Regions from separate parts of the Dactylosporangium sp. CS-033363 genome, predicted to be linked through region 2. Evidence: riboswitches for the same ligand, from Rfam matches in the RefSeq annotation. Region 2 holds a riboswitch; the other holds the start of a gene.
What was found. Region 2 has a riboswitch for glycine ahead of gcvP (aminomethyl-transferring glycine dehydrogenase). Riboswitches for the same ligand answer to the same signal wherever they lie in the genome.

Region 1: linked by a shared signal. The riboswitch ahead of ACQPZ4_RS38960 (L-serine ammonia-lyase) and the one ahead of gcvP (aminomethyl-transferring glycine dehydrogenase) in region 2 are both predicted to bind glycine.

The regions. Positions count from the first base shown of each region.
Region 1 is NZ_CP192032.1:8,464,934-8,475,676, forward strand. Features, by position in the region: gene ACQPZ4_RS38945 (quinone oxidoreductase family protein) at 1-806, shown strand, start outside; gene ACQPZ4_RS38950 (low temperature requirement protein A) at 735-1,976, opposite strand; gene ACQPZ4_RS38955 (MMPL family transporter) at 1,987-4,188, opposite strand; gene ACQPZ4_RS38960 (L-serine ammonia-lyase) at 4,205-5,545, opposite strand; glycine riboswitch at 5,574-5,672, opposite strand; glycine riboswitch at 5,673-5,766, opposite strand; gene ACQPZ4_RS38965 (AbfB domain-containing protein) at 5,802-5,957, opposite strand; partial or broken gene ACQPZ4_RS38970 (GDSL-type esterase/lipase family protein) at 6,076-6,357, opposite strand; gene ACQPZ4_RS38975 (LLM class flavin-dependent oxidoreductase) at 6,776-7,600, shown strand; gene ACQPZ4_RS38980 (LLM class flavin-dependent oxidoreductase) at 7,600-8,538, shown strand; gene ACQPZ4_RS38985 (sugar kinase) at 8,535-9,629, opposite strand; gene eda (bifunctional 4-hydroxy-2-oxoglutarate aldolase/2-dehydro-3-deoxy-phosphogluconate aldolase) at 9,626-10,270, opposite strand; gene ACQPZ4_RS38995 (IclR family transcriptional regulator) at 10,300-10,743, shown strand, end outside.
Region 2 is NZ_CP192032.1:7,471,305-7,482,047, forward strand. Features, by position in the region: gene ACQPZ4_RS34595 (chorismate-binding protein) at 1-614, opposite strand, end outside; gene ACQPZ4_RS34600 (DUF5999 family protein) at 748-963, shown strand; gene gcvP (aminomethyl-transferring glycine dehydrogenase) at 985-3,810, opposite strand; glycine riboswitch at 3,886-3,986, opposite strand; partial or broken gene ACQPZ4_RS34610 (nucleotidyltransferase domain-containing protein) at 4,020-4,679, shown strand; gene ACQPZ4_RS34615 (nucleotidyltransferase domain-containing protein) at 4,743-5,519, shown strand; gene ACQPZ4_RS34620 (class I SAM-dependent methyltransferase) at 5,512-6,204, shown strand; gene ACQPZ4_RS34625 (NACHT domain-containing protein) at 6,182-9,907, opposite strand; gene ACQPZ4_RS34630 (hypothetical protein) at 9,925-10,743, opposite strand, start outside.

The DNA.
Region 1 (10,743 bases), 990 kb from region 2:
GCGTCGGGCTGGTCCGGACCCTGCGCGACACGCCCCTCGAGGAGGCCGGCGGCGAGATCGTGGGCCGGGTCGAGGAGGTCGGCGCGGGCGTCATCGGGTTCAAGCCCGGCGATCGCGTCGGTGGCGTGGTCTTCAAGGGGGCCTACGGCGAGCGCGTGGTCGGCATGCCAGGACTCGTCGAGCACGTCCCCGAGGGGATCGAGGCCGGCGCCGCCGTGGCTGTGGTGCGCGGGGGGCTGGTCGCGTTGGGAGCGCTTCGCGCCGGGGAGGTGCAGGCCGGGCAGTCGGTGCTCGTCACGGCGGCGGCGAGTGGGGTCGGGCATCTGGCGGTACAACTGGCGCGGGCTCTGCGAGCGGAACGCATCGTCGCCGTGGTGGGGTCGGCCGACAAGGCGGACTTCGTGCGCGAATGCGGGGCGACCGAATGTTTCACCTACGACGACCAGGCGTGGGGCGAGCCGGTCGATCTCGTGCTCGACGGCGTCGGCGGCGAGCTCGTCCAGCGCGGCGTCGACAACCTCGCCCCGTTCGGGCGGCTGGTGGCGTTCAGCGCCGGCGGCGGCGAGGTCGACACCGCCGCGCTGCTCGGCGACGGGCGGACCGTGACCGGATTCGCGGTCGGGACCTGGCACCGGCGGCGGCCCGGCGTTGTCAGCGCGTGGCGGCAGGAGCTGTGGGACCTGGTCGCCGAAGGACAGATCGTGCCGCGGTGGACGGAGTTTCCGCCGGGCGAGCTAGACCGCGCTCTCGGGCTCGTGGCCGGCCGGGGCAACCTCGGGAGAGTCGTCGTCCGCGCCGCTGCCTGACACCCGGCGGTACGCGATGTGCCACAACGCCGCCGCCAGCAGCACCGCCAGCAGGGCCCAGGCCGCCAGTGGGCCGCCGAAGACGCCGAGCAGGGCGCAGACCAGGACCGACGGGACGCCCCAGCCGACGACCCAGCGCCAGTTTGCTCCACCGCGGGCGCCCATCAGCGTGGCGGTCAGGAAGTACAGGGCGGCGCCGGAGCACAGGACCACGCGGGTCGAGGTTTCGACGTGGCCCTCCGGGTGGGCGGCCAGGGCGCCGAGGCCCGCCGCGATGACGACGATCGACACCGTGGTCAGGTAGTGCGAGGGCATCGTCAGGCGGAGGGCGAAGACGCGCACGCCGTACGTCGGGGCGGAGCTCGGGCCGTAGCGCAGGGTCAGCCACCACAGGGCGACCAGCAGGCCGAAGCCGGCGACGACCACCATGAACAGCGGCATCCGCCAGTGGCCGCCCTCCGCCGCGGCGTTGACGAGCTGGGCCACCGCCTCGCCCAGGACGATGATGACGAAGAGGCCCAGGCGCTCGCCGAGGTGCGGGCGGTCCGGGTTGGCCGCCTGCAGCTGGGCGACCCGGCCCAGGTCGGCCTCGCGGTGCCGGCGGCGCAGGGAGCGCTCCAGGTCGCGCCGCTCCTCCTCCAGCAGGGCCTTGGGGTCGCGGGAACGGGTGATCGAGAAGAACACGTCCACGGCGATGCCGACGATCCACAGGCCGTACCGGATGCGCTCGTCCTCGTAGTTGCCCAGCGAGGCGAACCACGGGATCAGGCCGACCGCCTGCTGGACGCCGGGCCACTCGGTGACGATGCGGTTCTCGCGCTTGAAGGAGCTGATGCCCATGAAGCGGCACCAGATGTAGGCGATCACGAACGCCCGCGGCTCGCCCTCCTCGATGAGCGGGACGGAGGCGGCCATCACCGCGATGCCGAACATCGCCAGGAGCATGGCGCGCTGGCGGGTGCGGATGCCGGAGATGTTCGCGTACAGGGTGAACGCGGTCCACACGCTCCACATCGCGTAGTACGCGACGCCGAAGACGAGCACCGTCTCCCACGTGACGTCGTCGTGCAGCAGGTGCGCCAGCTGGGCGACGGCGGCGACGATGACGAGGTCGAAGAAGAGCTCCAGCCAGGTGGCGTGGCGCTCCTCGGCGGATGCGGGGGTGGCCATGATCGCCACCTTAATCGACGGAGACCGGTTCCGGGTCCGCGGCGGGAGCGGGCGGCGGCAGGGCGTGCTCGCGCAGGCCGATGCGCTCGTGCAGGCGGCGCAGCGGGGCCGGGGCCCACCAGTTGAAGCGCCCGAGCAGCGTCATCGTCGCCGGTACCAGCAGGCAGCGCACCACCGTCGCATCGATCACGACCGCGGTGAGCAGGCCCAGCCCGACCTGCTCGATCTGGCCCAGGTCGGCGGCGGCGAAGCAGGCGAAGACCACGACCATCAGCAGCGCGGCGGAGGTGATGATCCGGCCGGTGTGCTGCAGGCCGTGGCGTACCGCGGTGTCGGTGTCGTCCCCGCGCTCGACGTACTCCTTGATCCGGCCGAGCAGGAAGACCTCGTAGTCCATCGAGAGCCCGAACGCGAAGGCGAACACGATCACCACGACGAACGGGTCCAGCCCGCCGATCGTGAGCGTGTGCAGGGCCCCCGAGCCCCAGCCGTGCTCGAACACGGCCACCATCACGCCGAACGTCGCGCCCAGGGAGACGACGTTGGCCAGCACGGCCTTCACCGGTACGACCAGCGAGCCCGTCATCGCGAACAGCAGGATGATCATGGCGACCAGGGTCACCGCCACGGCCCCGGGCAGGTCCCCGGCGATCAGCCCGAGCAGGTCGATGAGCAGCGCGGCGTCGCCGACCACCCAGGACTGCACGCCGGCCGGGCGGTCGGCCCGCAGCCGGTGCACCAGCCCCTGGGCCGCCTCGTCCTGGCCGCCGCCGCGCAGGACCAGGTCGACCGTGGCCGTGCCCGTCCCGGCCGGCTTGGCGGGCGCCACGCCGGCCACCGCGGGGTCGGACTTCCACCTGGCGGCGTACGCGTCGAGCGACGCGGCATCGGTACGGGCGACCACCCGGACCGTCGGCTTGTACCCCTGGCCGAAGCGGGCCGCGAGATCGTCGGCGACGCGGGCCGACTCGATGCTGCGCGGCACCCCCTCCAGGCGGGGCATCTTGAACGTGACCCCGAGCAGCGGGGAGCCGGCCGCCAGCAGCAGCAGGGTGGTGCCCAGGGCGATGAGCACCGGGCGGCGCTGCACGATCCGCGACAGCCCGGCGAAGAAGCCGCGCTCGGCGTCCTCGCGGTCCCGGGCCCGGGCGATCGCGCGCCTGGACGGGCGGATGCGCTTGTGCAGCACGCCGATCAGGGCCGCGGTGAAGGTCAGCGCGGCCAGCATGGCCACCACGGCGATCGACACGCCGCCGGCGCCGAGCGCGCTGAGCTGGTGCACCGAGAACATCATCAGGCCGGTCAGGGCGGCGGCCACGGTCAAGGCGCTGAAGAAGATGGTGCGCCCGGCGGTCGCCCAGGCCCGGCCGATCGCCTCGGAGGGCTCGAAGCCGGCCGCGACCTCCTCGCGGTACCGGGCCACGAGCAGCAGCCCGTAGTCGATGGACAGGCCGAGGCCGAGCAGCGTGCACACGGTGACGACGTTCTGGTCGAGGTCGGTGACCCGGCTGAACAGCCACAGCAGCGGCATGGCGGCGGCGATCGAGACGACCGCGGCGAGCACCGGCAGGCCGGCCGCGACCAGGCCGCCGAAGACGAAGACCAGGACGATCAGGGTGAGCGGCAGCGAGATCAGCTCGGCCCGGCCGATGTCCTGCTGCAGCGTGCCGCGCACGTCCGCGTTGAGGATCGGGTTGCCGCCGACCTCGACCGTGGCCTGCGGTACACCGGAAGCGGCCAGATCGGCGTCGACCTTGTGCAGCCGGTTCTTCAGGGTCGACAGCACGCCGTCGCGCTCGCCGCTCTCCAGCTTGTCCAGCGTGACGACGATGATCAGGCCGCGCCCGTCGGTGGCCAGGTAGGCCGGGGCCTGCGCCGCGGGGACCGAGAACGGGGTGGCCACCGAGGTCACCCCGGCCGCCCCGGCGAGATCGGCCGCGGCGGCGTCGACGGCCGTCTTGACCGCGGGCGCCTTCGGGTCGACGTCGTCGAGCAGGCCGATGACGGTGCCGCTGGAGTCGTTGCCGGTGGCGATGGCGTCCATGCCGCCGATCGACTCGACGTGCTTGGGGTTGCTCGGGTCGGCGATCGCCGAGAACACCGGCCCGAAACTGAGCCCGCCGAGCACGACCACGACCAGCCAGAGGCCGATCACCGACCAGCGGTGCCGGAAGCAGAACCGTCCGATGCGCGCCACCACACCCAGTGCCATGGACGAAAGCTTCTCACTAGCACTCGATGACGGTGACGGCCAGGCCTCCCCGCGCGGTCTCCTTGTACTTCACGGACATGTCGCGGCCGGTCTCGCGCATGGTCTTGACCACCTTGTCGAGGGTGACGTGGTGCGCGCCGTCGCCGTTGAGGGCGAGCCGGGCCGCGTTGACCGCCTTGACGCTGGCGATCGCGTTGCGCTCGATGCACGGGATCTGCACCAGGCCGCCGACCGGGTCGCAGGTCAGGCCCAGGTTGTGCTCGAGGCCGATCTCGGCCGCGTTCTCGACCTGGCCGGGGGTGCCGCCGAGCGCCTCGCAGAGCCCGGCCGCGGCCATCGCGCAGGCCGAGCCGACCTCGCCCTGGCAGCCGACCTCGGCCCCGGAGATCGAGGCGTTGCCCTTGATGATGATCCCGACGGCCGCGGCGGCGAGCAGGAACCGCACCACGCCGTCGTCGTCGGCGCCGGGCACGAACTGCGTGTAGTAGTGCAGCACGGCCGGGATGATGCCGGCGGCGCCGTTGGTGGGCGCGGTGACGACCCGGCCGCCGGAGGCGTTCTCCTCGTTGACGGCCAGGGCGTACAGGTTGAGCCAGTCCATGACGTGCAGCGGGTCGGACATATCCGATTTGTGGGACAAATCGACGAAGAGCTTGGGCGCACGGCGGCGAACGCGAAGGCCCCCGGGCAGGACGCCCTCCGCGCGGGTGCAGCCGTTGCGCACGCACTCCTGCATCACCGACCAGATGTGCAGCAGCTCGGCCCGGATCAAAGGCTCCGAGCGCCAGGACAGCTCGTTGGCCAGCATCACGTCCGAGATCGAGCGCCCCTCGCAGTGGGCCAGCAGCTCGCCGCCCGTGGTGAACGGGAACTTCAGCGGCACGTCGGCCTCGGCGATCACCCCGTCCGGGCCGACCACGAAGCCGCCGCCGACGGAGAAGTACGTGCGCGCCAGCAGCTCCTCCCCCGCCCCGTCCCACGCGGTGAAGCGCATGCCGTTGGGGTGCTCGGGGAGGCTGCGGCGACGGTGCAGTACAAGATCGGCGTCTGGATCGAACGCGATGTCGTGCCGGCCGAGGAGCGCGATCCGCCCGTCGCGCCCCGCCTCGGCCTCGGTGTCCACGGTGGCCGGGTCGGCGCCCTCCAGCCCGAGCAGGACCGCCTTCGGCGAGCCGTGGCCGTGCCCGGTCGCGCCGAGCGAGCCGAACAGCTCGGCCTTGACCCGCCGGACCCGCGGCAGCAGCCCGTCGTCGGCCAGGCGGGCGGCGAAGCGGCGGGCGGCGCGCATCGGCCCGACCGTGTGCGAGCTGGACGGGCCGATGCCGATGGAGTACAGGTCGAAGGCGCTGAGCGTCACGGAAGGCTCCCCTGGTGTCGAGGGTGGGCCTCCCCGCTCTGTCATCGAATGCCTGAGAGCTTCACCGCTTTGACAGGCGGTTTGCACCGTGGGCGCGGGACGCGGCGTCCCGGCTTTTCAGAGTCGCCTACCCGCGGCGGTACGTGGGCCTGAGAGATTCCCGGGGAGGGTGTTGCTCCTTCGGCGCCCCTGTTGCCAGGGGACTCTCCCGTCGCAGGTGAAACGGCGTGCTTATGCGGTTGTCGGGCCGACCGTACTACGGTGCCCAGGGCGCGGCAACGGACCGGGTGATGTCCGGCACGAGGCTGTTCGGGTTGTCCTGGGTGGCCGATCCGCCCGGCGTGGCCAGCCACAGCTCGGAGTTGATGTGCCGCAGGTAGGAGCCCGGGAAGTTCCAGGACGCCAGCCGCACGCGTGGTGGCGGCGCCGTCGTCGCCGGCCGAACCCGGCACGGACGCCAGGGCGGCGGCCCAGCGGGCGGCCATCTTGTCGTACCCGCCGCGGGTGGGATGCACCCCGTCGGCCAGGTCGGCGGTGGTGAGCGCGGCGTGCATGTCGACGTAGTGGACCTTGGATCCCTTGCCGGCCACCATGCCCGGGATGGTCGCGTTGAACGTGCGCGCCGCCGCCTCCCGCCCCGCGTCCGACAGCGGGATGATCGAGGCGACGAACACGTCCGCCCCGGGCGCGGCCGCGCGCACGTGGTCGACGAGCGCGGAGAGCCGCGCGGGCGCGTTGCCGAGGTCGTAGTTCTGGATGACGTCGTTGGTGCCGAGGTGGATGAGCACGCTGCGCGGGGCGGTGCCCTGCACCCAGGCGGTGGCGTTGGCGTCGACCTGCTCGATGCGCCAGCCAGGGTGCCCCTAGTGGTCGTGGTCGGGCAGGTCGGCCGGCCCGTTGAACTGCGAGCCGACGAAGTCGACCGGGTGCCCGGCGCTCGCGAGGGCGCGCCACAGGTTGATCCGGTAGCCGCCGGGCACGTTGAAGCCGTCGGTGATCGAGTCGCCGAGCGGCAGGATGCGCGTGCCGCCGTTGGACTCCGCGTGCGCGGCAGCCGGTGCGACAAGGAGCGCCGCGACGGTGGCGGCCGCTGTACACTTCCCGTTGGAACTCCGAATTCCGCCCCCGTGGAGACACGTCGCAGATGGGGGCGGGACCTCGCAACAGTCGCGAGGAGGAGGTGGCGACAGCGCTGGATGTCCGCTGCCCACCCACAGGGAGTACCACATCATGGAACTTGGCCTTGGCCTGCCCGTCAGCGACCCGCCGCGGCTGCTCGACTGGGCCCGCCGCGCCGAAGCCGCCGGTTTCGCGAGCGTCGCGCTGCTGGACCGGCTCGCCTACGACAACCCCGAACCGCTCGTCGCCCTGGCCGCCCTCGCCGGCGCCACCACCCGCATCCGGCTGCAGACCGAGGTCCTGCTCGCCCCGCTGCGCGGCACGGCGCTGCTGGCCAAGCAGGCGGCCACGCTGCACCTGATGTCCGGCGGCCGGTTCCGGCTGGGCGTCGGCGTCGGCGGGCGCGAGGACGACCACGCCGCCGCGGGCGTTCCGCTCTCGCAGCGCGGCGCGGTGATGGACCGGATGCTGGGCGACCTGCGGGCGATCTGGGGCGGGGCGCCGTACCCGATGACGCCCATCGGCCCGCTCGGAGGCCCGCCGCTGCTGATCGGCGGGTTCGCCCCGGCCGCCCTGGCCCGGGTGGCCCGTTTCGACGCCGGCTTCCTGTGCGCGGCGCCGCTGCAGTGGGCGGGCCGCCTGGTCGACACGGTCCAGGAGCAGTGGCAGGCCGCCGGTCGCGCGAAAAAGCCCCGGCTGGTCTGCCAGGTGAACGCCGCGACGCCGGCATCGCTCGACCAGGCCCGCAGAGCGGTCGGCGCGTACTACGCCTTCACCGGCCGCGAGGGCTGGGGCGAGCCGATCGGCGACCCCGGGCAACTGGCCGAGACCGTCGCCGCGTACCGGGAGTTCGGCGCCGACGAGCTCATCCTGTACTGCTGGGGCGACGACCCCGCCCAGGTCGAGCTGCTCGCCGAGCATGCGAAGCTGTGCTGATGGCGCGTATCGGGGTGATGCTGCCGCGGGACCTGCCCGCGGATCAGGTGCTGGCCTACGCCCGCCGGGCCGAGGCGCTCGGCTTCGACGAGCTGTGGGTGGTCGAGGACCTCGGCTTCCGCGGCGGCGTGGCGCAGGCCGGGGCGGTGCTGGCGGCCACCGAGCGGATCGCGGTCGGCATCGGCATCCTCCCGGCGGGCGCGCGCAACGCCGCGTTCGCCGCGATGGAGCTGGCCACCCTCGCGCTGCTGTTCCCGGGCCGGTTGATCGCCGGCATCGGGCACGGCATGCCGGACTGGATGCGCTCGGTCGGCGCCCGCCCGGCGAGCCCGCTGACGCTCCTGCGCGAGTTCACGGTCGCCGTCCGCACGCTGCTGCGGGGTTCGCCGGGCCCGGCCGCCGGCCGCTACGTCCAGGTCGAGGGCGTCGTGATCGAAAAGCCGTCTCTGGTACCGCCTGTGCTCCTCGGCGTCCGCGGCCCCAAGTCGATCGCCGTGGCGGGCGAGGTCGCCGACGGGCTGCTGCTGGCCGAGCCGGCGGCGCCCCCGTACGTCGCCGGCGCGGTCGCCCAGCTCGCCGCGGGGGCGGAGGTCATCACGTACGACGTCGCGGTGGTCGGCGACGACGGGGCGGCCGCCCGCGAGCTGGTGCGGCCGGGGCTGGTCTGGATCGGCGAGCCGGACTGGGCGCCGCACCTGGCCCCGCTGCCGTTCGCCGAGGACCTGGCCCGGCACCGGCGGGAGGCGCCGAGCCGGGAGGCCTTCGCGGCCACCCTGCCCGACGCCTGGGTGCGCGAGCTGGCCCTGGCCGGAACGGCCGAGGAGGTCCGGACGCAGATCGCCGCCCGGCACGCCGCCGGCGCGACGAGCGTGGTCCTGGTCCCGGCCGAGCCCGACCCACTGGATGCGCTGAGCCGCCTGGCCAGGGTGTTCCCCTAGCGCTGGACTCGGGCGCCGGCGCCCTTGACCAGGGCCTCGACCTCCTTGAGGCTCGCCATCGAGGTGTCGCCCGGGGTCGTCATCGCCAGGGCGCCGTGGGCCGCGCCGTACTCGACCGCCGTCCCCACGTCGCCGAAGGTCATCAGGCCGTAGATGAGGCCCGAGGCGAAGCTGTCGCCGCCCCCGACCCGGTCCAGGATCTCCAGGGCCGGGCGGTGGGTGGCCTCGGCGAACTCCCCGCCGGCCCAGGCGATCGCGCCCCAGTCGTTGACCGTGGCCGTGTGCACGCCGCGCAGGGTGGTCGCGACGACCTGGAAGTTCGGGTACGCCTCGGCCGCCGCGGCGATCATCGTGCGGAAGTTGGCCGAGTCCAGCGCGCCCGCGTGGATGTCGGTGTCGGGGACCTCCAGGCCGAGGCAGGCGGTGAAGTCCTCCTCGTTGCCGATCATCACGTCGACGAGGCCGGCCAGGCGGCGGTTGACCTCGCGGGCGCGCTCCTGGCCGCCGATCGCCTTCCACAGGCTCGGGCGGTAGTTGAGGTCGTAGGAGATCACGGTGCCGTGCCGGCGGGCGGCGGTCAGGCAGGCCTCGATGGTGTCCGGCGTGGTCGCGGACAGCGCCGCGTAGATGCCGCCGGTGTGCAGCCAGCGCACGCCGAGCTCGCCGAAGAGGTGCTCCCAGTCGACGTCCTCGGGGCGCAGCCGGCCGGCCGCGGTGTGGCCGCGGTCGGAGACGCCGACGGCGCCGCGCACGCCGAAGCCGCGCTCGGTGAAGTTGAGGCCGTTGCGGGCGGTGCGGCCGATCCCGTCGTACGGAACCCATTTCACGAACGTGGTGTCCACCCCGCCCTGCAGGATCAGGTCCTCCAGCAGCCGGCCCACCTCGTTGTCGGCGAACGCGCTGACCAGGCCGGTGCGCAGGCCGAAGCAGCGGCGCAGCCCGCGGGCCACGTTGTACTCGCCGCCGCCCTCCCACGCCCGGAACTGCCGCGCGGTGCGGATGCGGCCCTCGCCCGGGTCGAGGCGGAGCATGACCTCGCCCAGCGACACCAGGTCATACCGGCACTCGGCGGCCGGGCGTAGCGTGATCACAAAGCCTCCACAGCAGCTCTGGTACGGGCTGTGACGGCGTCCCAGTCCCGCGCCGCCAACAGGTCGGGGGCGACCATCCAGGTCCCGCCGACCGCGACGACGGACGGGATCGCCAGGTAATCGGCCAGGTTCTCGGTGCTGACCCCGCCCGTCGGCACGAACCGGACCGAGCGGAAGGGGGCGGCGAGGGCCTTGACCATGGGTACCCCACCGAGCTGCTCGGCCGGGAAGAACTTCACCGTGTCGAGGCCGGCGTCCAGCGCCTGCATGATCTCGGTCGGCGAGGCGACGCCGGGGAGCACCGGCACGCCCCGGGTCTGGCAGCGGGCCACGACGGCCGGGCTGAAGCCGGGGCTGACGACGAACCGGGCGCCCGCGTCGACGGCCCGGTCGACCTGGGCCGCGGTCAGCACGGTGCCGGCGCCGACGAGCATGCCGGGGCGGGCGGCCATGGCGGCGATGGCGTCGGCCGCGGCGGCGGTCCGGAACGTCACCTCGGCGAGCCCCAGCCCGCCGGCGAGCAGCGCGTCGGCCAGGCCGGCGGCGGCCCCGGCGTCGTCGAGCACGACGACCGGCACGATCTTCTTCGCCGCGATGACTTCGAGAACGGGGGTGTGTTCAGTATGCTGAACGTCGGTCACATCCGTGACCATAGTGCACGGGAGGCTTCGTGACTACTCCGGTCAAGTCGGCCGACCGCACCCTCGACATCCTCGAAGCGCTGGCCACGGCCGGGCCGTCGACGCTGTCGGAGCTGACCCGCGCGCTGGACATCCCGAAGAGCAGCCTGCACGGCATCCTGCGCACGATGGCCGCGCGCGGCTGGATCGAGGCCACCGACACCCGGTTCCGGCTCGGGCTGAAGGCGCTGCGGGTCGGCGCGGCGTATCTCGACACCGACGACTCGGTCGGCCTGCTCGCCGGCATCCTCGACGACCTGGCCGCGCGCTTCGGCGAGACCACGCACCTCGGCCGCCTGGACGGCGCGGACATCACCTACGTCGCCAAGCGCGAATCGGTGCACCCCTTGCGCCTGTACTCCGCGATCGGCCGCCGCCTCCCCGCCCACGCCACGGCCCTGGGCAAGGCGCTGCTGGCGGCCCGGCCGGCGGAC
Region 2 (10,743 bases):
GCCGCGACGCGGGTGAGGGCCGAAGCAGGGTCGCCGTACAGCGGCGCGCTGGCGTGGCCGACCAGGTTCACCACGTACACGTCGCCGCGGGCGATCGCCGCGCGCACGCCGTCGACCGCGGCCGCGTGCTCGGCCTCGGTCCAACTCGGCGTCCACGGGCCGAGATACATTCCGCCCGATTTATCCGACACACCTGAAATGTCGCTTCCAGCGAATGGCGAACTGAACGTGAGGCTTTCACGCGTCGCACGCGTTGTCCGCGGCCACCCGGACGGGCCGCGGGAGGCTGGGGGTGAGTCGTGGGAGTACGCCACGGCGACCAGATCGGGCACGGAGGGTGCCGGCGAGGGTGTTACCCAGGGTGGCGACAGCAGGACCGAAATCCCACACATGAACGAATTGGTGACCGTGGGTGACGCCGAGATGTCCGTTATTTGTACGCCGTGCGACGCCGCGAACCCGGAAAGTAATTGAAGTGGGTCTCCGCCGTCGCGGGCGTACCATTCAAGCCGGGAGCGCTCCCAGATACGTCCGCGACACGCCGCGGGTAGCCCGGGTGGGTGAAGATCCACAGTCCCGAGCCCGTACCCGACAACCGGTCCTAGTGTGCTCATACAAAGGGTGGATTATCCCCAAGTTGTGCCGTCACATGTTCGGAATAGTGTCGTTGGCCGTAGTAGCGTGCATCACTGGTCATGTGAACAACCACACAGGCCTCAACTGAACCTCTCAAATCGGAGACCCCCGATGCTCTGCCAGCACCAGCCCCCCTGTCCGACCGCCGAAGACAGCGATCGCGAGGCCGCACGGACCGCGGCCAGCCACCCCGAGCAAGGCTGGAGCCTGCTCTGCAACGGCGTGATCGTCTTCGAGGACACCGGCGAGCTTCTGCCCGATTGCTCCGTGATCGAGCCGCACCGCGGCCCGGCACCGCACTCCCTCGTCGGCGCCGGACCCCGGTAACCCTGCGTAGCTACGCAGGCATCACTCTTCGTAAGCAGAGGTGGGGGGACACGCACACACCAGGTTGCGGTCCCCGTAGCTGTCGTCGATCCGGCGGACCGGCGGCCAGTACTTCGCCTCGCGCGCCGAGGCGCTCGGGTACGCCGCCACCGACCGCGGGTAGGCGTGCTCCCAGGCATCGGCCGTGACCACCGCCGCCGTGTGCGGCGCGTTCACGAGCGGGTTGTCACCGGCGGGCCACTCGCCCGCCGCGACCTGGTCGATCTCCCCCTTGATCGCGATCATCGCGTCGCAGAAGCGGTCCAGCTCCCCCAGGTCCTCGCTCTCGGTCGGCTCGACCATGAGGGTGCCGGCGACCGGGAACGACATCGTCGGGGCGTGGAAGCCGTAGTCGATGAGCCGCTTGGCCACGTCGGCCACCGTCACGCCACTGACCCGGGTGATCCCCCGCAGGTCCAGGATGCACTCGTGGGCCACGAGGTGCTCCGCGCCGCTGTAGAGCACCGGGTAGTGCTCGCGCAGCCGGGCCGCCACGTAGTTCGCCGCCAGCACCGCCGTCGCCGTCGCGCGGGTCAGGCCGTCCGGGCCCATCAGCCGCAGGTACGCCCACGGGATCGGCAGGATCCCGGCCGAGCCGAACGGGGCCGCCGACACCGGGCCGACCGGCGCCGACTCGGCCAGGAACGGGTGCGAGGGCAGGTACTTCGCCAGGTGCGCCCGCACCGCCACCGGCCCGACGCCCGGGCCGCCGCCGCCGTGCGGGATGCAGAACGTCTTGTGCAGGTTCAGGTGCGACACGTCCGCGCCGAACTTGCCGGGCTTGGCGAAGCCGAGCAGCGCGTTGAGGTTCGCGCCGTCGACGTAGACCTGCCCGCCGGCCTCGTGGACCTTGCCGCACAGCTCCGCGATCGCGGTCTCGTAGACGCCGTGCGTCGACGGGTAGGTCACCATGATCGCCGCGAGCCGGTCGCGGTGCTGCTCGATCTTGCGGTCCAGGTCGGCGAGGTCGACGTTGCCGAGCTCGTCGCAGGCCACCACCGCGACCCGCATGCCGGCCATGACCGCGCTCGCCGCGTTGGTGCCGTGGGCGCTCGACGGGATCAGGCACATGTCGCGGTCCGTGTCACCGCGATCCATGTGGTACCCCCTGATCGCCAGCAACCCCGCCAGCTCCCCCTGCGAACCGGCGTTGGGCTGCAGGCTCACGGCGTCGTACCCGGTCACCTCGGCCAGCCAGCGCTCGAGGTCGTCGATCAGCCGGCGGTACCCCTGGGTCTGCCCGACCGGCGCGAACGGGTGCACGTCGGCGAACTCGGGCCAGGTGATCGGCTCCATCTCGGCCGTCGCGTTGAGCTTCATGGTGCAGGAGCCCAGCGGGATCATGCCGCGGTCGAGCGCGTAGTCCTTGTCCGAGAGCCTGCGCAGGTACCGCAGCATCGCCGTCTCGGAGCGGTGGCTGGAGAACACGGGGTGCGTGAGGTACGCCGACGCGCGGCGCAGTTCCGCCGGCACGGCGTCGGCGGTGTCGAGCTCGGTGACGTCGGCGTGCGCCAGACCGAACGCGGCGAGCACGTCGCGCAGATGGCCGAAGGTGGTCGTCTCGTCGCAGGCGATGCCGATCCGGTCGGCGTCGACGCGCCGGAGGTTGATCCCGCGCTCCGCGGCGGCGGCGACGATTCGATCGGCCTCAGCCGGTACCAGAGCGGAAACCGTGTCGAAGAAGGCACCGTGCTCGACGGTGATCCCGCCCGCGCGCAGCCCCGCGGCCAGGCGGGCGGCCATGTCGTGGGTGCGCGCCGCGATCTCCCGCAGCCCGTCGGGGCCGTGGTAGACCGCGTACATGCTGGACATGACGGCGAGCAGCACCTGCGCGGTGCAGATGTTGCTGGTCGCCTTCTCGCGGCGGATGTGCTGCTCGCGGGTCTGCAGCGCGAGGCGGTAGGCCGGGGCGCCGCCCGCGTCCTTGGACACGCCGACGAGCCGGCCGGGCAGGGTGCGCTCCAGGCCCTGGCGGACCGAGATGTAGCCGGCGTGCGGGCCGCCGAAGCCCATCGGCACGCCGAGGCGCTGGGCGCTGCCGACGGCGACGTCCGCGCCGATCGCGCCCGGCTCGCGCAGCACGCACAGCGCCAGCAGGTCGGCGGCGACGGTGACGATCGCGCCCCGCTCGTGGGCCTCGGCGACGATCGCCTCGTGGTCGCGGACCGCGCCCGACGCGCCCGGGTACTGCAGGTGCAGCCCGAACAAGGCCTCCGGAAGCTCATCGGTGCCCAGGTCGAGCACGCGCACCTCGATGCCGAGCGGCTCGGCCCGGGTCCGGATCACGGCGAGCGTCTGCGGCAGCACGTCGGCGTCCACGACGTACACGTCGGCCTTGACCTTGGACGAGCGCCGCGCGAGCGTCATCGCCTCCGCGGCCGCGGTCGCCTCGTCCAGCAGCGACGCACCGGCGACGGGCAGCCCGGTCAGGTCGGCCACGACGGTCTGGAAGTTCAGCAGCGCCTCGAGGCGCCCCTGAGAGATCTCCGGCTGGTACGGCGTGTAGGCCGTGTACCACGAAGGGTCCTCGAGCACGTTGCGCACGATCACGGGCGGGGTGTGCGTCCCGTAGTACCCGACGCCGATCATCGACACGAGCGGCCGGTTCGCCGACGCGAGCGCCCGCAGCTCGGCGAGCACCTCGGCCTCGGACGCGGCCGGCGGAAGGTCGAGCGGCTGGTGCCACCGGATCGAGCCGGGGATGGCGGCGCTCATGAGCTCCTCGACCGTCTCGTACCCGACGGTCTTGAGCATGCGGGCCTGCTCGTCGGCGCTGGGGCCGATGTGCCGCGCGGCAAAATTGGACATAGCCACACTCTCTGGGTCGCGGACAGGGGCGGACGGATGCGCGTCCTCCCCCTCTGTCGCTTACTCCAGAGGTGCCAACCCGATGCGGTCCTTTGTGCCTGAGAGGTTCCGGGGAGGATTTGCCCCTTCGGCGCCGCTGCCGCGTGACACGCAGCGATCTCTCCCGCACGGGTATTGCCGGCACACCTACCCTACCAACTGTGCAGGACTTGACCATCGTGGCGAAGCACACGATCTACTCCGCGATCGTCGGCTCCCGCGCGTACGGCCTGGCCGGCCCGGGTTCCGACACCGATCGCAGGGGCGTGTTCCAGACCCCGACGGCCGCGTTCTGGTCCTTGGACAAGCCTCCCACACACGTGGAGGGCCCGCTTCCCGAGCAGTTCTCGTGGGAGGTCGAGCGCGCCTGCACCCTGGCCCTGGCGGCCAACCCGACCGTGTGGGAGTGCCTGTCCTCGCCGCTGGTCGAGCACCTCACGGACGCGGGCCGGGCGCTGCTGGACCTGCGCCCGGCGTTCCTGTCCCGCCGCGCCGCCCGCACGTACGGCGACTACGCCCGCAACCAGCTCGACCGCCTGACCGCCGCCCGCAACCGCACCGGCGAGGTCAACTGGAAGCAGGCCATGCACATGATCCGCCTCCTGCGCGCGGGCGCCCACGTCCTGCGCACGGGCGAGGTCCTGGTGGACGTGTCCGCGCTCCGGGACGACCTGCTGGCCATCCGCCGCGGGGAGCTCGGCTGGGCGGAGTTCGAGACCCTGGCTGCTTCGCTGAGCGCCGGCCTGCGGGCGGCCGAGGCGGCGTCCCGCCTGCCGGAGGACCCGGACCGCGCGGCGGTCGACCGCTTCCTGACCGCCCTGCGTGGCGGCACGGCGACGGTGGCCGCCGCTCCTGCCCCTGCTGCTGCTGTCCCCGTTGCCGTTCCGGAGGGCATCCCGGCGTGGGCGGGCGAGGTGGCCGACGAGCACCCGTACCCGCTGGCGTTCGCCACGGTGAGCGGCGCCCACCTGTACGGCTTCGCGTCGGTGGACTCGGACCTGGACCTGCGGGCGTGCCACATCCTGCCGCTGCACGAGGTGGTCGGCGTGGACACCGGCCCGGAAACGGTCCAGATCGACGGCATGCGGGAGGGCATGGAGCTGGACGTAGTGAGCCAGGAGCTGGCGAAGTTCATCCGACTCCTGCTCCGCCCGAACGGCTACGTCCTGGAGCAGCTGCTGTCGCCGCTGGTGGTCCGCACGTCACCGCTGCACGACGAGCTGAAGTCCCTGGCCGCCGACTGCCTGACCGCTGGGCATGCCCGCCACTACCTGGGCTTCGCGACCACCCAATGGCAGCTGTACGCGAAGACCGCCGAACTGAAACCGGCCCTGTACACGCTGCGGGTCCTGCACACCGGCATCCACCTGATGCGGACCGGCCACCTGGAGGCGGACCTGCGCGTGCTGAACACCCTCCCGTACGTCCCCGACCTGATCGAGGCGAAGCGGGCGGGCGAACACGACGCCCTGCCGCCGTCCCTGGTCTCGCCGGAGCGTCTGGCCGCGGACGTGGAACGCCTGACCGCGCAGCTGGAGGCGGCGCGGGACGCGTCTCACCTGCCCGAAGCTCCCTCGGCCGGCCCGGCCCTGAACGACCTGCTGATCCGCGTACGGCTGGCCAGGACCGCCGCCGAACTCCTCACCCATGCGGAGCCGCTCGATGCCTGACTCCCCGGACCCCACCGTGCCAGAGCCCACCGCGCTGGACGACGACGGGCTGGACGACGACGGGCTGGACCCAAGCGGGCCGGACCGAGCCCGGACCGGGCGGGCCGAGACGATCGCCGCCTTCCACGCCGGGCTGGACGGCCCGTTGTGGCGGGTGGCCGGTTGGGGCAGCGAGGAGCTGCAGCACGTGCGGTTCGAGGCGCTGACCCGCACCGCCGGCTATGCGGGCGGCACCGTCCTCGACTGGGGCTGCGGCCCCGGCGACCTGTACTTCCACCTCCGCGCCATGCACCTCCCGCTGACCTACACCGGCGTCGACCTGGACCCGCGGATGGTCGCCCTGGCCGAGTCCCGCGGCGTCCCCGGGGTGTCGCTGCTCCCTCCGAGCCAGGCCCCCGGCGGAAGCTACGACTACGTCTTCGCCAGCGGGATCTTCCAGTTCGCCGACCCGGCAGATCCCCTCTACTACCTCAGCACGTTAGAACAGGCGTACGACATTTCCCGCCGAGCCGTGGCCGTCACCTTCCTCAGCGCCCAGCGCCCCGCGGAGGCCCGCGCGCCCGACGAGCTGTACGCCGACCCGGCCGTCCTGGCCCGCTTCGCCGCAGCCCTCACCGACCGCTGGCGGATCGACCACAGCTACCACCCGAACGGCGGCGACTTCACGCTTGCGCTGTTCCGCTAGGGCCGAGATCCCGCCACAGCCACTCCAGGTCACCGTGCAGGTCGGGGTCGGACGAGGACGGCTCCGCGGCGAGGCCGAGCCGGCGCCGGATGCCGGGGCGGTCGTCCTCGGCCAGCTCCAGAAACTCGACGAAGGTCCGCGCGACGCCATGCCGGCGGGCCGCCCGGAGCAGCACGGCGATCACCGGCGGGCCGACCGCGCCGGCGACCTCGAACGCCATCCAGTTGTCGTCGGTCCACGCCTGTGGATCCACGACGAGCCGGGCCAGCGCGCGACGTTCGACGGCCGAGCCGGCGCCGGCCCCGAGCAGGGCCGCCCCGGTGCGCGGGAGGCGGTCGACGAGGCGCAACAGCTCCAGCCACGTCTCCTCGGGCAGCGCGGCCAGCCGTTCGGGCGCACCGGCGACCCCGGCGATCGTCCGGTCGACGGCGCCGAGGTCCCGGCCGGCCTGCGCGAGGATGAGCGCGTACTCCACCGCAGCATCGAGTGCGGCCCCGTCGAGGGCCAGGTCGGGCGGGTTCGGCCAGGCATTGCCGTGCCGCGCGGCGCGCAGGAGGGCCCCCGCGACCGGCGACCGCATCGGCAGGTCCCGCCGGGAGAACACCCCCAGCTGGTTGATCAGCCAGAGTGGGTCCATGGCCGCCGTCATGCCGATCAGCGTGCCGGCATCGACCGACGGCAGGCGCTCGAGCTCGGAGAACGCGCCCGGAGGCTCCCAGGCCTGCGGCAGGGCCTGAGAACCGGCGAGCAGGACGGCATCGGCCAGCGCCGCGTTGGGCACGACGTCCAGCAGCGCCGGCAGCACGCCGCCCTCGCGCATGTCCAAAGCCAGGCGCTCCCAGTGGGTGTCGAACCCGGTGGAGTCCAGGAAGTCCAGGGCCCGGCGCATCATGCCGTGGCCGCCCGGTTCCGAGCGGCCGACCAAGTACGTGGCCAGCCCCGCGGTCAGGTCGTCGGCCAGCCCGACCGCGACCACCGCCGCCTCGTACACCGCGTCCCGCGCCACCTCCGGCCCGCCGTACTCGACCCCGGAAGCCGGGTGGAACTCGACGGTCGCGCCGTTGCGGGTGCCGTGGATGACGCCGGCCAGGCCGACCAGGGACTTCGACGGGAACCAGGAGCGCCACAGCGAGGTGAGCCGCGCCCAGTCCGACGTCGCGTCGTCGGAGGGCGTGTCCGCCACGGCGATCCCGCCGAGGACCGCGCTGAGCACGACGAGATTCAGGCTGTACACCGAAAGGGAACCCAGCATCGGCAGGGCCGGATATGGCGCCCGCGCAGCACCCTCGGTGAACCAGCGCGGCGGGGCGGCGTGCAGGGCCAGGAACAGCTGCCGCTCCACCACGGCGTGCAGCGCAGACGTGAAGTCCGCCGGGGCGAGCGAGGCCGCCGCGAGCCGGTGCGGCAGCCACTCCCGCAGCATCTGGGCGACCAGCGGGCGGTGGTGCAGCGCCTCGAAGGACAGCGCGGCACAGCAGGCGTCGCCCGGGTCGGCGAGCTTGGCGGAGAGGTCGGCGGCCAGCAGGGGGCTCGTGCGGTACACGTGAATCTGGGAAGCCAGGAGCACGATCCGGCGCAGGATCAGGTCCGCGGTGAGGAACTCGCCGAAGGTGGTGTGCAGGAACTCGAACGAGGCCGCCGCGCCGCGGGAGGAGTCGTCGGGGTCGCCGGAGCGGCTGCGGGACTCGTGGATGAAGAAGAAGCTGCCCAGCAGCGTGTCCGCCGGGCTCAACGTGCCGCCCTCGACGAGCCGGAACGATCCGTGGTACTCCAGGTCGGCGCCCAGGTCGGCGCGGCTGATGTGCACCGCGCGGCGGTTGAACATGCCCAGCGCGGCCACGCCGAGGCGGTCGAGTTCGCGGTCGAGGGCGGCGCGCCGCTCGGCGTCGGCAAGAGCGGACCAGGCCGCGGCGGCCGCGTCGCCCTTCGTCAGCTCGCGCTCGATGAAGCGGGAGAGCAGGCTGTGGTACAGCGACGTGCGATCGAGCGCCGCGTCGCCGAGCTGGTTGGCCTGCGAGTCGTAGATGGCCAGCAGCAGCAGGAGCAGCGGCTGGCCGGCCAGGTCGCGCAGGCCCGGGTCGGCGGGCGGGGTGAACGGGCGCACGCCGGTGCGCTCGTAGTAGCCGGCGTTGAGGGCGTTCCAGTCGCGGGCCCAGGTGCGCTGCCGGTCCGGGTCGAACTCGGCCAGCCGCAGCACCGCGGTGCCGGGCGGGACGGCGGCCTTGTCGATGAGCGTCACGCGGCTGGTGACGAGGACCCGCACCGGGCGGTCCAGGGCGAGCTCGCGGCGCTGGAAGGCGTGCACCTGCTGCAGGTAGTCGGCGAAGACCTGGCCGTTGGACTGCAGCAGCTCGTCGTACCCGTCGAGGATGACGAGCATCGGCTGCCCGGCGAGGGCGCGGCCCAGCTCGGCCCAGTTCACGGCGCGGCCGGAGTCGAGCCGGATCTGCTCCTCGATCTGGGTCTGGACCGGCGTGCCGGGGGTGACGTCGCGCAGCTTGAGCCGCACGACGTGGTACCCGCCCGCCGGCAGCCGGGCCGCGAGCACCTCGGTGAGCAGCGACTTGCCCGAGCCGGGATGGCCGAGCACGAGCAGCGGGGCGGTGATGCTGTACGGCGAGTCGAGCGCCCGCACCACCGCCGCGGCCACGTCGTCGCGGTGCGTCAGCCCCGCCCACAGCCGCTCGTCCTCGAGGCTGATGCGGGTGTCGGGGTACCGCAGCTCGCGGTAGGCCTGCGGGACGAACGCGTCGATGCGGGCCGGGTAGCGCAGGGCCGCCTCGCCGGGCCGGGGCACGAACGCGTCGACGATGACCGGTTCCGCCGCCTGCCGCTCGTGGGCGACGGCGAGCGCGTCGACGACGTCGGCGAAGGCCTCGGGGACCGCCCCGCCGGGGGCGAGCGCGGCGGCGAGGCGGTGCAGGCCGACGTCGACGCCCTCCACCGCGGCGAGGACCCGCCCGAGCCGGGAGTCGATGGCGGCGGTCTCCGCCACCACCAGGGCCTGGGTCTTGGCGTGCTCGTAGGCGGCGGCCCAGGTGAAGAAGTCGTGGCTGGCCAGCATGAGGTCGAGGTACTGCGCGTAGTAGTGCCGCATCGCCAGGCCGGGCAGCGCGTCGCAGCCGGCCAGGAACTGGTCGCGCCGCCAGTCGTCCCACGCCGGCCAGGCGGCGCTCTCCCGGACGCGGGCGGCGAGGCGGAAGCGCATGCCGCTGTACATCGCCCGCCGCTGCTCGTCCTCGTCGGCGAAGCGCGCGGTGGGATGGGGCAGCGAGACCGGGGGCAGCCCGGCGTACGCGTCCTCGCCGGTCCAGCGCTGGGCGCCCGAGCCGCGGGTGATGAGCGAGTCGTCGATCTCGGCCGCGCGCAGCAGCTCGCCGAGCTCGTCGTCGGCCGCGGCCCAGAACGCCGTGTGGGTGATCAGCAGGTGCGCGGCCGCGAGCGACTCCGAGCGGTCGAGGAAGCGCTCACCGCGCCGGGCGACGCGCCGCGCGAGGTCGCCGGCCAGCCGCACGACGTCGCTCTTCAGATCGAACAGACTCAGCAGTGGTACCGCCAGATGCCCGAGCACCACCGGCGACAGCGCGAGGCTCGCGGTGATCAGTCCGTCCGCCGCGGCCAGCAGCGCCGGGGGCTCGTCGGCGACCATCCGGCGGACGTCCGCGTACGTGATCGCGGTGACCGGCTTCGATCTGGGAGGCATCCGCCGAACCTATCCGGTCAGGGGCGGCAGCGGGCCGAGTTGGGGTCGACCATGAGCAGGGAGGAGTCCACCGCCTCGAAGTCGGTGCCCTTGAGGGTCTTCAGGGCGTCGAGCTGGGTGTTGTTCCACTTCGGGTCGTCGGTCCCGGAGAAGTACCAGGGCGAGCCGTTGTCGGCCAGGATCGCGCCGTAGGTCTTCAGGGCCTGCGCGACCGCGCGCGCCTGGGGCGGGAACTTCGAGATGTCGACCGAGGACTTCAGGCGGAAGCGGGCGCCCATCGGGGGCAGCGCCGCGTCGGCCGCGTCGCTGGCGGCGTGGCGGGCCGGCCAGATGTACGACTTGCGGGTCTTCGGGGCGGTGAAGCGGATCGCGTGGTCGACCTTGCCGGCCGCGGCCTCGTCGGCGCGGGGCAGGCCCGGCAGGATCGGCAGGCCGGCGGCGTCGGCCGAGGTCCAGCCGGACTTGCGCAGGGCGTTGCCGCGCAGGTCGTACACGGCGCCGGAGCCCGCCTTCCAGGTGCCGTCGGCGTTCGGGTGGGCGTCGTAGAGCTCGTACGCCTTGCAGCCGGCCGGGTCGTGCAGGATCACGTGGCGGTCGCCGTCCGCGTCGGCGCCGCCCTCGACCTTGGCGTTCCTCGGGACCGGGTAGGGGCCGGGGTCGCTCTCGCCGGCGTAGGAGAACGTCACCTTCACCTTGGCCTGGCCGGCCGGGATCGTGGTCACCGGGATGCCGTAGCCGTTGCCGAAGTCGGGGTGGGTCTTGGTGGCGGCGCCGATGCTCGCGACCCAGGCGGCGGAGTCGCGGCTGACCGGGAGCTTGGAGACGTCGGCGTGCCA